Regions from separate parts of the Rhodoferax sp. XS2R6 genome, predicted to be linked through region 3. Evidence: predicted binding sites of a transcription regulator. Region 3 holds the regulator's gene; each other region holds the start of a gene.
The links. Region 3 encodes sigma-54, which starts transcription at its own class of promoters, with help from an activator protein. Its sites were predicted from a motif close to TGGCANGNAANCTGCTTT; they were not measured.
Positions count from the first base shown of each region.

Region 1: nirB (nitrite reductase large subunit NirB) is a predicted target of sigma-54. The motif match lies at 1,245-1,262, and genes of this name have one in related genera.
Region 2: AC097A_RS08090 (transglutaminase family protein) is a predicted target of sigma-54. The motif match lies at 2,624-2,641, and genes of this name have one in related genera.

Region 1 is NZ_JBWMAY010000002.1:102,522-107,518, reverse strand. Features, by position in the region: gene AC097A_RS07040 (type IV pili methyl-accepting chemotaxis transducer N-terminal domain-containing protein) at 1-1,134, opposite strand, end outside; gene nirB (nitrite reductase large subunit NirB) at 1,466-3,904, shown strand; gene AC097A_RS07030 (type IV pili methyl-accepting chemotaxis transducer N-terminal domain-containing protein) at 3,916-4,707, shown strand; gene nirD (nitrite reductase small subunit NirD) at 4,786-4,997, shown strand, end outside.
Region 2 is NZ_JBWMAY010000002.1:328,432-333,428, forward strand. Features, by position in the region: gene AC097A_RS08090 (transglutaminase family protein) at 1-2,532, opposite strand, end outside; gene AC097A_RS08095 (DNA internalization-related competence protein ComEC/Rec2) at 2,680-4,997, shown strand, end outside.
Region 3 is NZ_JBWMAY010000006.1:22,540-27,536, reverse strand. Features, by position in the region: gene AC097A_RS17350 (exopolyphosphatase) at 1-878, shown strand, start outside; gene lptA (lipopolysaccharide transport periplasmic protein LptA) at 954-1,562, shown strand; gene lptB (LPS export ABC transporter ATP-binding protein) at 1,559-2,335, shown strand; gene rpoN (RNA polymerase factor sigma-54) at 2,335-3,939, shown strand; gene AC097A_RS17330 (THUMP domain-containing class I SAM-dependent RNA methyltransferase) at 3,936-4,997, shown strand, end outside.

The DNA of each region.
Region 1 (4,997 bases), on a different contig from region 3:
CATTTGCAACCAGGCCACGCCGGCCGCGCCCAGCGCACCATGGATGTCGGGGGTGCTCAGGGGAATGCCGTTGAGGTACGTGAGCGCCTCTTCAAACTCGCGCTGAACGACGCGCAGGCTGGCCTGGGCCAGGTCCACCACAGCGCCCTCGCCCACCAGGGCCAGCAGCACGTATTTGCTATAGCGCTGGGACAACATGCGCTGGCGCCCGGCCAGGTTCAGCACATGCAGCGGTGCGGCGGCGCCCGAGCTTTCCAGGTTGGTGGTCAGGCGCTCGGCCCCCAGCAGCAGCGCCTCGGCCTGTTGTTCCACCGCATCGGTGCTGCCCTGGGCCAGGACGGCCTTCAATTGCTCCCAGGTCTGGGCCACCTGCTCCAGCAGGTCGCCATAGGTGGGTTGGGACAGGTTTTTGCGCAACAGGGCAAAGTTGCTATCCACCCACAGTAAAGAGTCTTTCAGCAGCGCCGCATGGTGCACCGGCTGTACCCCCGCGGCTTGCAGCAGGTGCAGCTTGACCAGGCGCTGCGACAACATGCGCAACTGGCCCGAGCGGTTGACCGCCTCGGCAAAGTGGGCTGACTGGATGATGTGCTGCGACAGCTGGCCCATGCGCTGGTTGGAATTCATGGCGGCCGAGCGCAGCGTGCGGAAGGCGTCGTCGTCCGACAGGCTCTGGGCCCGCATCAGGATGCCCTTGGCCCGGTCCACCGCCTTGCGCTCCTCAAACCGGGTCGCCATGTCCTCAAAGGCCTCGCGCTGCTGCCGCTCTTTCTGAAACCGGGCCTGTGCCAGGTGGACCAGAGGGCGCAGGCGATTGGCGCCATACCCATGCACCACGTAGACGTGCACCCCGCTGTCGGTGGCCTGCTGGATATGGGCGGCATCCGTGTCATGGGTGAAAACGACCAGCGGGCGGGGTACGGTCTGCCCCACCATCTGCAGCGCCTGGAGCCAGGCCACCGTGGGCAACGGCAGGTCGCAGATCACCACATCTGGTGCGTGCAGCACCACGGCCTGCACCAACTTGCTGCAATCCTCCACCGTGGCCCGCACCGCAATGCCCGCCGCCGCCAGGTCGGCGGCCAGCGTGGGGGCGGTTTTTTGGCGGGCGGAGCACAGCAGGGCGGAGGTCATAAATAACAGGTGTAGCTGGGGAAAACGGGGCTGGTCAGCCCTGCAGGGTCACGCAATTCGCGCACCAGGAGGCCAGGGCGGCAGGCCTGCGTGGCCAGGCGCCGATCATATGGCACAGCTCTTGCATTAGCTGAGGTGGGCGCAACGACGCGTCCAAACGAGATGACAGCCGGCAAGGTTCTGCGCACAACGACGTCGCGCAGCACAGGGCTGTCCAAGGCCAGTGCTTGCTGGTGCGCCTTTGCTTAAGGCGCGGATCTCCTCTACCCCCTTATTTCTGGCATGTGGCCCCGCCACATCCGCGTTTGTCTCGTTCTTTGGAGTCGCCACTATGAAAAAATCGAAACTGGTAATGATTGGCAACGGCATGGCCGGCGTGCGCACCATTGAGGAATTGCTCAAGGTGGCCCCGGACCTGTACGACATCACCGTCTTTGGCGCAGAACCCCACCCCAACTACAACCGCATCTTGCTGAGCCCGGTGCTGGCTGGCGAGCAGACGCTGGACGAGATCGTGCTGAACTCGTTTGAGTGGTACACGGAGAACAACATCACGCTGCACGCCGGCAAAAAAGTGGTGGAAGTGGACCGCGTCAAACGCATCGTCAAGGCATCCGACGGTACTGAGGCCGAGTACGACCGCCTGCTGATCTGCACCGGCTCCAACCCCTTCATCCTGCCCATCCCCGGCAAAGACCTGCAAGGCGTGATCGCCTACCGCGACATTGCCGACACCAACGCCATGATCGACGCGGCCACCAAGTACAAGCATGCGGTCGTCATCGGCGGCGGCCTGCTGGGCCTGGAAGCGGCCAACGGCCTGATGCTGCGTGGCATGACCGTGAGTGTGGTGCACGTGATGCCCACGCTGATGGAACGCCAGCTGGACACCGTGGCCGGTGGTCTGCTGCAAAAATCATTGCAAGAGCGTGGCCTGAACTTCCTCATGGGTGCACAGACCCAGGAGCTGGTGGGTGGCGAAGACGGCCGCGTGAAGAGCATCAAGTTCAAGGACGGCACCGAAGTACCCGCCGACCTGGTGGTGATGGCCGTGGGCATTCGCCCCAACACCGAACTGGCCGCCAGCATGCGCCTGCATGTGGACCGCGGCATTGTGGTGACCGACACCATGCAAACCGTGACCGACGCCCGTATCTACAGCGTGGGCGAGTGCGCCGCCCACCGCGGCATTGCCTACGGTCTGGTGGCGCCTCTGTTTGAGCAGGCCAAAGTGGCGGCCAACCACCTGGCCATGTACGGCATTGGCCGCTACACGGGTTCGCTCACCTCCACCAAGCTAAAGGTGACCGGCATCGACCTGTTCTCCGCCGGCGAATTCCAGGGCGGCGAAGGCACCGAAGAAATCGTGATGAGCGACCCGTTTGGCGGCGTCTACAAAAAGCTGGTCATCAAGGACGACAAACTGGTGGGCGCCTGCATGTACGGCGACACCGTGGACGGCAGCTGGTACTTCAAGATGCTGCGCGACGGCCGCAGCATTGCTGACATCCGCGACAAGCTGATGTTTGGCGAAAGCGGCTCCAACATCGGTGACGTGGGCCACCAAGGCCAGAACAAGGCCGCCGCCATGGCCGACAGCGACGAAGTCTGCGGCTGCAACGGCGTGAACAAGGGCACCATCTGCAAGGCCATCAAGGAAAAAGGCCTGTTCACCCTGGACGAGGTGAAGAAGCACACCAAGGCCAGCGCCTCCTGCGGTTCCTGCACCGGGCTGGTGGAACAGATCATCATGTTCACCGCGGGCGGCGACTACTCCGCCACGCCCAAGAAGAAGGCCATGTGCAGCTGCACCGAGCACAGCCACCAGGAAGTGCGCGATGCCATCTTCGCCAACAAGTACCTCACCATTGCCGCGGTGCAACAAGGCATGGGCTGGAAGACCCCCAACGGCTGCTCCAGCTGCCGCCCTGCGCTGAACTACTACCTGATCAGCAGCTGGCCCAAACAAGCCAAGGACGATCCACAAAGCCGCTTCATCAACGAACGCAGCCACGCCAACATCCAGAAGGACGGCACCTACTCCGTCATCCCACGCATGTGGGGCGGCGAGACCACAGCCAACGAGCTGCGCAAGATTGCCGACGCGGTGGACAAGTACAAGATCCCCACCGTCAAGGTCACCGGCGGCCAGCGTATCGACCTGCTGGGCGTGAAGAAGGAAGACCTGGTGAGCGTGTGGAAGGACATTGGCATGCCCAGCGGCCACGCCTACGCCAAGGCCCTGCGCACGGTGAAGACCTGTGTGGGCTCTGAGTGGTGCCGCATGGGCACCCAGGACAGCACCCAGATGGGCAAGGACCTGGAGCGCGCCCACTGGCGCATGTATGCACCGCACAAGGTCAAGTACGCCGTCTCTGGCTGCCCGCGCAATTGCGCTGAGGCCGGCATCAAGGACGTGGGCATCATTGGCGTGGACAGCGGCTGGGAGATGTACATCGCCGGCAACGGTGGTATCAAGACCGAAGTGGCGCATTTCTTCGTCAAGCTCAAAACGACCGAAGAAGTGCTGGAGTACACCGGCGCCTTCATGCAGCTCTACCGCAAGGAAGGCTGGTACCTGGAACGCACCGTGCACTATGTGAGCCGCGTGGGCCTGGACTATGTGAAGAAGCGCATCCTCGAAGACGCCGAAGGCCGCAAGGCCCTGAACGAAGAACTGCTGTTCGCACTGGACGGCGAGCCGGATCCCTGGTTTGACTTCCAGGACGCGCAGGTCGACACCCGCCAGTTCGAAGCCGTCAAAGCCTGAGGGCCGCAGCCATGCAACGCAGAACCCTGATGTCTGTGGCCGCCGCCGGCGCAGTGGGCCTGGCCCTGCCCGCCCGCGCCCAGGTGGCGGACTTGAGCGACGCCATCAACAAGGCCGGGCGCCAGCGCATGCTGAGCCAACGCATGGGCAAGGCCTGGTTGGCCCTGCTGCAAAACGTGGAAAAAACCAGCGCCCAGGTGGTGCTGGACAAATCCATGGCGCTGTTTGACCGCCAGCTGACCGAGCTGAAGGGGTTTGCCCCCACGCCCGATGTGCAAGCCACCTACACCAAGCTGGACGCCGCCTGGTCCGACTACAAAACCGCGCTGGTGGGCAAAGCCCCCGCGCGTGACGGCGCAGCAGCCCTGCTGCAGCTCGACGCCAAAGTGCTGGCCCTGGCCCACCAAGGCACGGTGCAATACGAAGCCGCGCTAGCCAAACCCGTGGGCAAACTGGTCAACGTGGCCGGGCGCCAGCGCATGCTGACCCAGCGCATGGCCAAGTTTTACTTGGCCGCCACGCTGCCAGTGGACGCCGCTGTGGCCAGCGCCGAGATTGGCAAGGCACGCAGCGAATTCACCACCGCCATGGAGCTGCTGCGCAACGCGCCCGAAGCGACCCTGCGTATCAAAGACGAGTTGCTGCTGGCCGATGCACAGTGGGTGTTTTTTGACATGGCGCTCAAGCAGCTGCAAGAAGGTGCGCAGCGCCCCAAACCCATGGCCGACGTGTTTGTGAGCAGCGAAAACCTGCTCGCCGTGATGGACCGGGTGACCGGCCTGTACTCGGCTGTCAAAGCGTAAATACAAGCAAAATAGGCCTCTAGCGCTTATGAAATATGCGCAAGCAGCTACTAAAACAATAGCATTAGGAAGAACAAAATGACCGAATGGACCCTCATCTGCAAGATTGACGACATCCCCGTGCTGGGCTCGCGCCGTGTGGAACGCGCCCAGGGTCTGGACGTGGCGGTGTTCCGCAACACGCAGGACGAAGTGTTTGCGCTGCTGGACCGCTGCCCGCACAAGGGGGGCCCGCTCTCGCAAGGCATTGTGTTTGGCACCAGCGTGGCCTGCCCGCTGCACAACTGGAC
Region 2 (4,997 bases), on a different contig from region 3:
GCTGGTGGGGCCGACAAACATGCCGCTGAACAAATAGCTCAAACTCGGGTGGTTATGCCAGTACAGCAGCAGGCTGGCCAGCAGCTCGGGCTTGCGCAAAAACGGGCTGTCGGCCGGCGTGGCGCCGCCCATCACAAAGTGGTTGCCGCCACCGGTGCCGGTGTGGCGGCCATCGGTCATGAATTTTTCGGCCGACAGGCGCGACTCGAAGGCCGCGTTGTACAAAAACTCGGTGTTGTAGACCAGCTCTTTCCAGTTGGTGACCGGGTGGATGTTGACCTCGATGACACCGGGGTCGGGCGTGACTTGCAAGAGCTTCAAGCGTGGGTCGCGCGGGGGCGGGTAACCCTCCAGCACGATTTGCATCTTCAGCTCGGTGGCAGTGGCCTCGATGGCGGCCAGCAGGTCCAGATAGTCTTCCAGGCGCTCCAGCGGCGGCATGAAGATGTACAGCACGCCGGACTTTTCACCCACGGCTTCGGCCTTGGGGCCACTGGCGCGGCGCGGGTCGCGCACTTCCACACACAGTGCGGTGCGGGTGATCCAGTGGGCGGACTCGAAGCGGTTGGGCGCTTCGGCGTAGCGGGCGGGCTCGGGCTGCAGGGGGCTTTGCGCGTTGGCGGCCACGGCGCTGACAGCCGGGCCCTTGGCGGTTTGCATTTTGCGGCTGGCTTCTGCCGTGGCCAGGTTGCCCGCCAGGTAGGGCAGGCCGCTGGGCGACACGCTGCCGCTGGGTGTGGTGGCCCTGCTTGGCGCACCGCTTGCACCGGGTGCATAACGCGCGGCAAAACTGGTGTGGGGCGGCAACTGGCCGCGCGCTACCGTGGGGTCGCGCTCCACCAGGTAGGGAAAGTCACCCTCGCTGACCCAGGGCAGCGAGTCCAGCGGCAGGCGCAGGCCCATGGGCGAGTCGCCGGGCATGAGGTACATGCGCTCGTCGCGGAAGAACCAGGGGCCGGTGGTCCACTCCGGGCCGGTCAGGCTTGGATTCATGTTCTGGCCGCTGAGGCTGGGGTTGCCACTAGCGCCCACCTTGAGCGGCAGCACGTAGCCAACCACGGAGTCCAGCTTCTGGCTGAAGACGCGGCGCAGGCGGGCACGCTCCATCTCATCGTCCAGCTTGGAGGTGAAAGGGTCCACATTGACCGGCAGGCGGCGTTCGCGCCACAGGTAGTACCAGGTGTCCTCGTAACCGGCCTGCACGTACTTGTCGGTCAGGCCCAGCTTGCCGGCCAGCGTGCGGATGAAGTAGCCCGCGTCTTCGGCCGAGTAGTGGGTGGGGGCGCGTTCGTCGGTGAACAGGGCTGGGTTGCCCCATACCTTTTGCTTGTCAGCGCGCCAGTAAATATTCAAGGCCCAGCGCGGCAACTGCTCGCCGGGGTACCACTTGCCCTGGCCAAAGTGCAGAAAGCCGCCCTGGCCATATTCGTCGCGCAGCTTGTGCACCAACTCGGTGGCAAAGCCACGTTTGGTGGGGCCCAGGGCGTCGGTGTTCCACTCGGGCGCGTCGCGGTCGTTGACTGCCACAAAGGTGGGTTCGCCGCCCATGGTCAGGCGCACATCGCCGGCCAGCAGGTCGGCGTCCACCTGGTCACCCAGCTTCATGACCGAGGCCCATTGCTCGGGCGTGTAGGGCTTGGTGACGCGGGGCGATTCGTAAATGCGGGTGACCTGCATGTGGTGGCTGAACTCCACCTCGCATTCGTCCACGCCGCCTTCGATGGGCGCGGCACCGCTGGGCTGTGGCGTGCAGGCCAGGGGAATGTGGCCTTCGCCAGCCAGCAGGCCGCTGGTGGCGTCCAGGCCGATCCAGCCGGCGCCGGGCAGGTAGACCTCGCACCAAGCGTGTAGGTCGGTGAAGTCGACCTCGGTGCCGCTGGGGCCGTCGAGCGATTTCACATCGGGGGCGAGTTGGATCAGATAGCCCGAGACAAAACGCGCGGCCAGCCCGCAGTTGCGCAGCAGCTGCACCAGCAGCCAGGCCGAGTCGCGGCAGGAGCCAGAGCCCAATTCCAGCGTTTCCTCCGGCGTTTGCACGCCGGGCTCCATGCGGATGGTGTAGTCCACGGACTTGTGCACTAGGGTGTTGAGGTCGACCAAAAACAGCACGCTGCGGCGTTTGGTGCGGTCGATCTTGTCGAGGTAGGCCTGCAGCAGCGGGGTGACCGGGTCGGCGGCCAGGTATGGGGCAAGTTCTTGTTTGAGTTCGGGCGCGTAGGTGAAGGGAAATTCCTCGGCCTCGGGCTCCAGAAAAAAGTCAAACGGGTTGTAGACCGCCATTTCCACCACCAGGTCTACGGTGACCTTTAACTGGGTGGTTTTCTCGGGGAACACCAGGCGGCCCTGGTAGTTGGCAAACGGGTCTTGCTGCCAGTTGATGAAGTGGGTGCTGGGTTCGACCTTGAGAGAGTAGGACACCACCTTGCTGCGGCAGTGGGGGGCGGGGCGCAGCCGGATGACTTGGGGGCCGAGATTGACCAGGCGGTCGTAGGTGTAGTGGGTGACGTGGTTCAGCGCTGCGTGAATGGACATGGGCCGTTCTCTCGGTAATCTCACACTGGGATGCCGGTGCAGCGGTTGCCGCACCGGCCCCATACTAACAATCGGGTTTGACGCAGGGCTTCAAGCAAGTCCCGCGCCATGCGCTTTAGCCCTGTGGGGGCGGGTTAGCATGGCGCCATGTTCTCTGCCGCCCACCGCACCAGCGCGTGGCCCCGCACGGTGTTTGCGGTGCTGCTGGGCTGGGTGTTGGGTGCGGCTTGGCAGCTGCAGCAGCCTGCATTGTGGCCACTGTGGGCTTACATGCCTTTTGTGCTGCTAGCACCCGTGGTGTATGCGCAAGCAGCTCCTGAAAAGATAGCAAAAATCATCCCTAGACCCATCCCCTTTGGGCTGGCGCCTGCGCTGGTGCTGCTGGCCGGCATGGCGTTGGGCTGGGGCAGCACGGGGGTGCGGGCGGTGCTGTTTGCCAGCATGGCGCTGGCCCCGGCCCTGGAGGGGCGCGACCTGCGCGTGACCGGGGTGGTGGAGGGCCTGCCGCAGACCACGGAGGCCGGGCTGCGCTTCACGCTGCGCGTGGAGCAGGCGCTGCTGGAGGGGCGAGACGTGCCCGTGCCCACGCGCATGGCCGTGGCTTGGTATGCCAGTGGTTACGCGCTGCTGGGCGAACAAACCGCTCTGCAACGTGTGCCGGCCCCGCTGCAAGCGGGCGAGCGCTGGCAACTGACCCTGCGGGCCCGGGCGCCCCATGGCAGCATGAATCCACACGGGTTTGACTACGAGCTGTGGCTGTGGGAACAAGGCCTGCAGGCCAGCGCCTATGTGCGCGCCGGCCCCAAAGACCCCGAACCCCAGCGCCTGGGCCAGACCTGGCAGGCCCCGGTGGCGCTGGCCCGCCAGGCGCTGCGTGACCGCATGCTGGCGTCGGTGGAAGACCGGCGTGCCGCCGGCCTGCTGGCCGCGCTGGTGGTGGGCGACCAGGCCGCGGTGGACCGCAGCGATTGGGATGTGTTCCGCGCCACCGGCGTGGCCCACCTCATCAGCATTTCTGGCCTGCACATCACCATGTTTGCCTGGGGCGCGGCGTTGCTGACGGGCGCCGTGTGGCGGCGCTCGCGCCGGCTGTGCCTGGCGTTACCTGCCCCGTCGGCTGCCTTGTTGGGCGGCTTGCTGCTGGCCTGCGGCTACGCGGTGCTGGCCGGCTGGGGCGTGCCTGCGCAGCGCACCTGTCTGATGCTGGCCACCGTGACCGTGCTGCGCCTGGCCGGTGCCCGCTGGCCTTGGCCGCTGGTGTGGATGCTGGCCTGCGCCGCCGTGGTGGCGCTGGACCCGTGGGCGCTGCTGCAGCCGGGTTTTTGGCTCAGCTTTGTGGCGGTGGGGGTGTTGTTTGCTACTGATTCAGGAGCTGCTCGCGCAGATTCCACGGGTGCTAGGGGCCGATTTTGCTTAAAAATCTGGCATCTGCTGCGGGAGCAGTGGGTGATCACGCTGGCGCTGGCGCCGCTCAGTTTGTTGCTGTTTGGCCAGCTCTCGCTGGTAGGGCTGGTGGCCAATCTGCTGGCCATTCCCTGGGTCACCTTGCTGCTCACGCCGCTGGCGCTGCTGGGGGTGGTGTTGCCAGCCGTCTGGGGGCTGGCCGCACAGGCTACTGAGCTGCTGTGGTGGTGGCTGAGCGCGCTGGCCACCTGGCCCGGCGCCACGCTCACCTGGCCCTTGCCCCCGCTGGGCTGGGGGCTGCTGGCCGTGGGTGGCGGGCTGTTGTGTGCGCTGCCGGTTCCGTGGCACTTGCGCGCCCTGGGGCTGCCGCTGCTGGTGCCCTTGTTGCTGTGGCGCCCCGCGCTGCCCGCGCCTGGTGCATTTGAGCTGCTGGCGGCCGATGTGGGGCAGGGCAATGCAGTGCTGGTGCGCACGGCCCGGCATGCGCTGCTGTTTGACGCCGGGCCGCGTTACAGCCTGGAAAGTGATGCGGGCCACCGCGTGTTGGTGCCGCTGCTGAAAGCGCTGGACGTGCGGCTGGACACCGTGGTGCTGAGCCACCGCGACACCGACCACGTGGGTGGCGCGGCCGCCGTGCTGGCCATGCAGCCACGGGCCGCCTTGCTGAGTTCTATCGAACCCGGCCACCCGTTGCAGCAGCTGCGCCCAGCGCAACGCTGCGAGGCGGGCCAGCGCTGGGTGTGGGACGGTGTGCCGTTTGAGGTGTTGCACCCGCAAGCGGCGGACTACGCACAGTCTGCCAAACCGAATGCCCTGTCGTGTGTGCTGCGCATAGGCACGGGCGCCGGTAGCGCGCTGCTGGTGGGCGACATTGAGGCCGCACAGGAAGCGCGCCTGGTGCAGGCCTGGCAGGGCACAGACCACCTGCGCGCGGCGGTGCTGCTGGTGCCGCACCACGGCAGCAAAACATCGAGCACGCCCGAATTTCTGCAGGCCGTGGCGCCGCAGTGGGCGCTGGTGCAGGCGGGTTACCGCAACCGTTTTGGCCATCCAGCTGCGCC
Region 3 (4,997 bases):
GTGCGGTTCTGCTCAACGAGATGGACTTGATCGACGACATCAAGTTCGTCCACCCCAAGGACATGCAGGACGGCAAGGTGGAGGTGTCCGACCGCGACATCACCACCAACCTGCCCTATGTGCCCGGCGTGCATCTGGCCTTTGACCACCACGAGTCCGAGACGGTGCGCAACACCGGCGAACGCCCCAACCACATCATCCTGCCCGACGCCGACTCGGCCGCACGCGTGGTGTTTGATCACTACGGCGGCACCAACCGTTTCCCGGCGCGCTTCCACGACATGATGGAAGCGGTAGACAAGGGCGACTCGGCTCGCTTTAGCCACGATGAAATCATGGCTCCCACGGGTTGGGTGCTGCTGAACTACCTGATGGATTCACGCACGGGCCTGGGCCGCTTCCGTGAGTTCCGCGTCAGCAACTACCAGCTGATGATGGATTTGATCCAGTACTGCCGCCACCATGGCATCGAAAAAATCTTGCAACTGCCCGACGTGGTGGAGCGTGTGGAGCTGTATTTTGAGCACGCGGCCAAGGCCAAGGAGCAACTGCTGCGCTGCTCCACCGTGCAGGGCAACTTGTTGGTGCTGGACCTGCGCAACGAAGACACCATCTTTGCGGTGAACCGTTTTATGGTCTACGCGCTGTTCCCGCAGACCAATATCTCTATCCACGTGTTGTGGGGTTTGCAGAAGCAAAACACCGTATTTGCCACCGGCAAGTCCATCACCAACCGCACTTCCAAAACCAATATTGGCGAGCTCATGCTGGGCTACGGTGGGGGCGGCCATGCCAACGCGGGGACCTGCCAGGTCGAGAATGACCGCGCGGCCGAGGTGCTGCAGGCGCTGGTCAAAAAAATTAACGCCGACGGCTGAGTCAGCCAAGGCGCGAAATGCGCAAAGCGCTCGGTACAATGGCCGAAGCGCTTTTCGAGCAAGTTTCGTGCCTTTATGAAAAAAACTATTCTGTCGGTGTCCTTGGGGCTGGTCCTGTCCAGCGTGGCGGGGTACGCCTGGGCCGAAAAGGCCGACCGCAACAAGCCCATGAATGTGGAGGCCGATGCCCTGCGTTATGACGACTTGAAGCAGGTGAGCGTCTTTACCGGCAATGTGGTGCTGACCAAGGGCAGCATCGTCATCCGCGGCGCCCAGCTCGAAGTGCGCCAGGACCCCGATGGTTACCAGTTTGGCTTGGTAACCGGCTCGGCGGCCACCCCGGCGTTCTTTCGCCAGAAGCGTGATGGGCTGGACGAATTCATTGAAGGCGATGGCGAAACCATCGAATATGACGGTCGGGCCGACACCGTGCGCTTCATCAAAAAGGCCCAGCTGCGTCGCTTCCGCGGTGCCACGCTGGCTGATGAGGTGACCGGTGCGGCCATCTTGTATGAGAACCTCAGCGACAAGTTCACCGTAGACGGCGCACCCAAGAGTGCCACCGCGCCCGCGGGCCGTGTGCGCGCCATGCTGACACCCAAACCGGACGCCCCAGCACCCACCACCCCCCAATCCAGTCCTACCCTGCGTGCCACGCCGCAACTTGAGAAGGCCGCCCAGTGAGTGCGCCCATCCAAGAAGCCCCGGACACCAGCACCGGGCGGCTGGAAGCCCGGCATTTGCAAAAGTCCTATGGCAAACGCCAGGTGGTCAAGGACGTATCGCTGGCCGTGCGCACTGGCGAGGTGGTGGGCCTCTTGGGCCCCAACGGTGCGGGCAAGACCACCTCGTTCTACATGATCGTGGGCCTGCTGCGCGCCAGCGCGGGCGACATCACCATCGACGGTCAGTCCATCGAACACATGCCCATACACCGCCGCGCGCGCCTGGGATTGGGCTACCTGCCGCAAGAAGCCTCGATATTCCGTAAGCTGAATGTCGAAGACAACGTGCGTGCGGTGCTGGAACTGCAGCGCGACGAGGCGGGCAACCCGCTCAAGTCGACCGAGATTGAAGCGCGCCTGACCGCGCTGCTGCAAGACCTGCGCGTGGAACACCTGCGCGAGTCGCCCTCGCTGGCCCTGTCGGGCGGCGAGCGCCGCCGTGTGGAGATTGCGCGGGCGCTGGCCACGCGGCCGCGCTTCATCCTGCTGGACGAACCGTTTGCCGGTATCGACCCGATTGCGGTGATCGAAATTCAACGCATCATCAACTTCCTCAAGGGCCGTGGCATCGGCGTGCTCATCACCGACCACAACGTGCGCGAGACCCTGGGCATCTGCGACCACGCCTACATCATCAGCGACGGCCATGTGCTGGCGCAGGGCACCCCCTCCGAGATCGTGAACAACGCCGATGTGCGCCGTGTCTATCTCGGTGAGCATTTCAAAATGTGATGAAGCAAGGGCTGTCTTTACGCGTTTCCCAACACCTGGCGCTCACGCCCCAGTTGCAGCAGTCCATCCGTCTGCTGCAGCTCTCCACGCTCGAGCTCAGCCAGGAAGTGGAGCAGATGCTGGACGAGAACCCGTTTTTGGAGCTGACCGAGGACCGGGCCGAGCGCGAAGACTTTGGGCTGAATGCCGTGGATGCCACGGTCAGCGAAGGCGACCGCTTGTCCGAGAGCAGCGAGGTGGATTACGCACCCAGTGCGGTGGCGGACTACGCCACCTCGACCAGCACCAGCAGCAATGACGAAGAAGCCACGCCGCTGAGCAGCAGCGACGAACCCAACTGGGAAGGCGACGGCACCACCGAAATGACGCCCGACGATGGCGAGTGGGGCGTGGACGCCAAGGCCAACAACCTGGGTGATGACGAAGAGAAAGACGCCACCGAGCTGGCGCGCTCCACCGAATCGCTGCAGGCCTTTTTGCACCGCCAGGCCCTGAGCCTGCGCACCAATGCTACCGATGCGGCCGCGCTGCGCTTCCTGATCGAATCGCTCAACGACGATGGCTACTTGGAAGACCCTTTGGAAGAGCTGGCGCGCAGCCTGAGCCCTGGCGACGAAGAACAGCTGCAAGACCTGGTGCACCACTTCACGGTGGCGCTGGGCCTGCTGCACAGTCTGGAGCCCGTGGGCGTGGGCGCGCGTGACCTAGGCGAATGCCTGCGTTTGCAGATCAAGGCCTTGCTGGCCCAGGCCGAGGTGGATGGTGAAGACGAACGCGCCGAGCTGCTGCGGGTGGCGCTGGGCATTTGCAGCAAACCCATAGACCTGCTGGCCAGGCGTGACATCAAGCGCCTGGTGCAAATGGGCGTGGGCAGCGATGCGCTGGTGCGCGAAGCGATAGCGCTCATCGCGCGGCTGGAGCCCAAGCCCGGACGCCGCTTCATCGACGTGGAGCGCAACATCGTGGTGCCCGACGTACTGGTGGTGTCGATTGGCAAGGTCGGCGGCATGCCGAAGTTCCGCGTGCAGCTCAACCCCGAGGTGATGCCGCGCCTCAAGGTGCACGACATTTACGCCAACGTGCTGCGCAACCACCGCGGGGGGCGCGACGGTGCCGGCCACGCCGCCCTGCAGCAGCGCCTGCAGGAGGCGCGCTGGTTCATCAAAAACATTCAGCAGCGCTTTGACACCATCCTGCGCGTGAGCACGGCCATCGTGGAGCGGCAGAAAAACTTCTTCACCCACGGCGAGCTGGCCATGCGCCCGCTGGTGCTGCGCGAAATTGCCGACGAGCTGGGGCTACACGAGTCCACCATCAGCCGCGTGACCACGGCCAAGTACATGGCCACGCCGTTTGGTACCTTCGAGCTCAAGTACTTCTTTGGCTCTGGTTTGGGCACCGAGAGCGGCGGCAATGCCTCCAGCACCGCGGTGCGTGCGCTCATCAAACAGTTCATCGCCTCCGAGAGCGCCAAAAAGCCCTTGAGTGACAACCAGATCTCTGACATGCTCAAAGAGCAGGGCATCGAATGCGCCCGGCGCACCGTGGCCAAATACCGCGAGGGCCTGAAGATCGCCCCCGCCTCACTCCGCAAAGCGCTATGAACCAATTGACCCTTTTTCTCCCCTGCGCCGCTGGCGTGGAGGAGTACCTGTCGCCGGAGATTTTGCAAATCACCGGCTTGCCGCCCGGCTGCGTGACCAAGCAGCGCGGTGGTGTGGCGGTGCGCACCTCGTTTGCGCACGCCATGTTACTCAACCTGTACAGCCGCCTCTCGCAGCGCGTGCTGGTGCTGGTGTCGTACACCGAATACCGCAGCGAACAAGACCTGTACCGCGCCGGCCTGCAAGTGCCATGGGAGCAATGGTTCACGCCCAAGGAGAGCATCAAGGTTGAGGTGACCGCGCAGCACAGCCCGCTGACCTCGCTGAACTTTGCCGCGCTCAAGGTGAAGGACGCCGTGTGTGACCGCTTCCGCGAAGTGGCGGGCGGCGTGCGCCCTGACGTGAACACGCAGTGGCCCGATGTGCGCATCTACGCTCACCTGACCACCGACAGCTGCTCGCTCTATATCGACACTTCGGGCGAACCGCTGTTCAAACGCGGCTGGCGCGAGGACAAGGGCGACGCGCCGCTGAAAGAAACCCTGGCCGCGGCGATGATCGCCGCCAGCGGCTGGGCCTCGGGCGACGACGATTTGATGCCGCTGTATGACCCCTGCTGCGGCAGCGGCACGGTGGCCATTGAAGCTGCACAGATTGCCTGCAACATCGCGGCCGGCTCGCTGCGCCGCTTTGCGTTCGAAAAATACCGGCCCTTCCGCTCGCAGGAATGGGCAGACATGAAGGCCGAGGCTGCCGAGGCGGTGGTCAAACCCGAGCCAGGCCAGCCTGCGCTGATTTATGGCAGCGATGTGTCGCACCGCATGGTGGACTTTGCCCAGCGCAACGCCCAGCGCGCCGGTGTGGCCGATGTGATCGAATTCCGCGGCGGCGACGCGCTGCAGCGCATGCCTCCCATCGAGGGCGGCGGCGTGATGGTGCTGAACCCGCCCTACGGCGAGCGCATTGGCATTGGCGGCGTGGCCGGTGAAGGCGAGGGCGCACGCTTTGGCGCGCGTGAACTGGCGCAGACTGACGAGGGCGTGGACTTCTTCAACCAG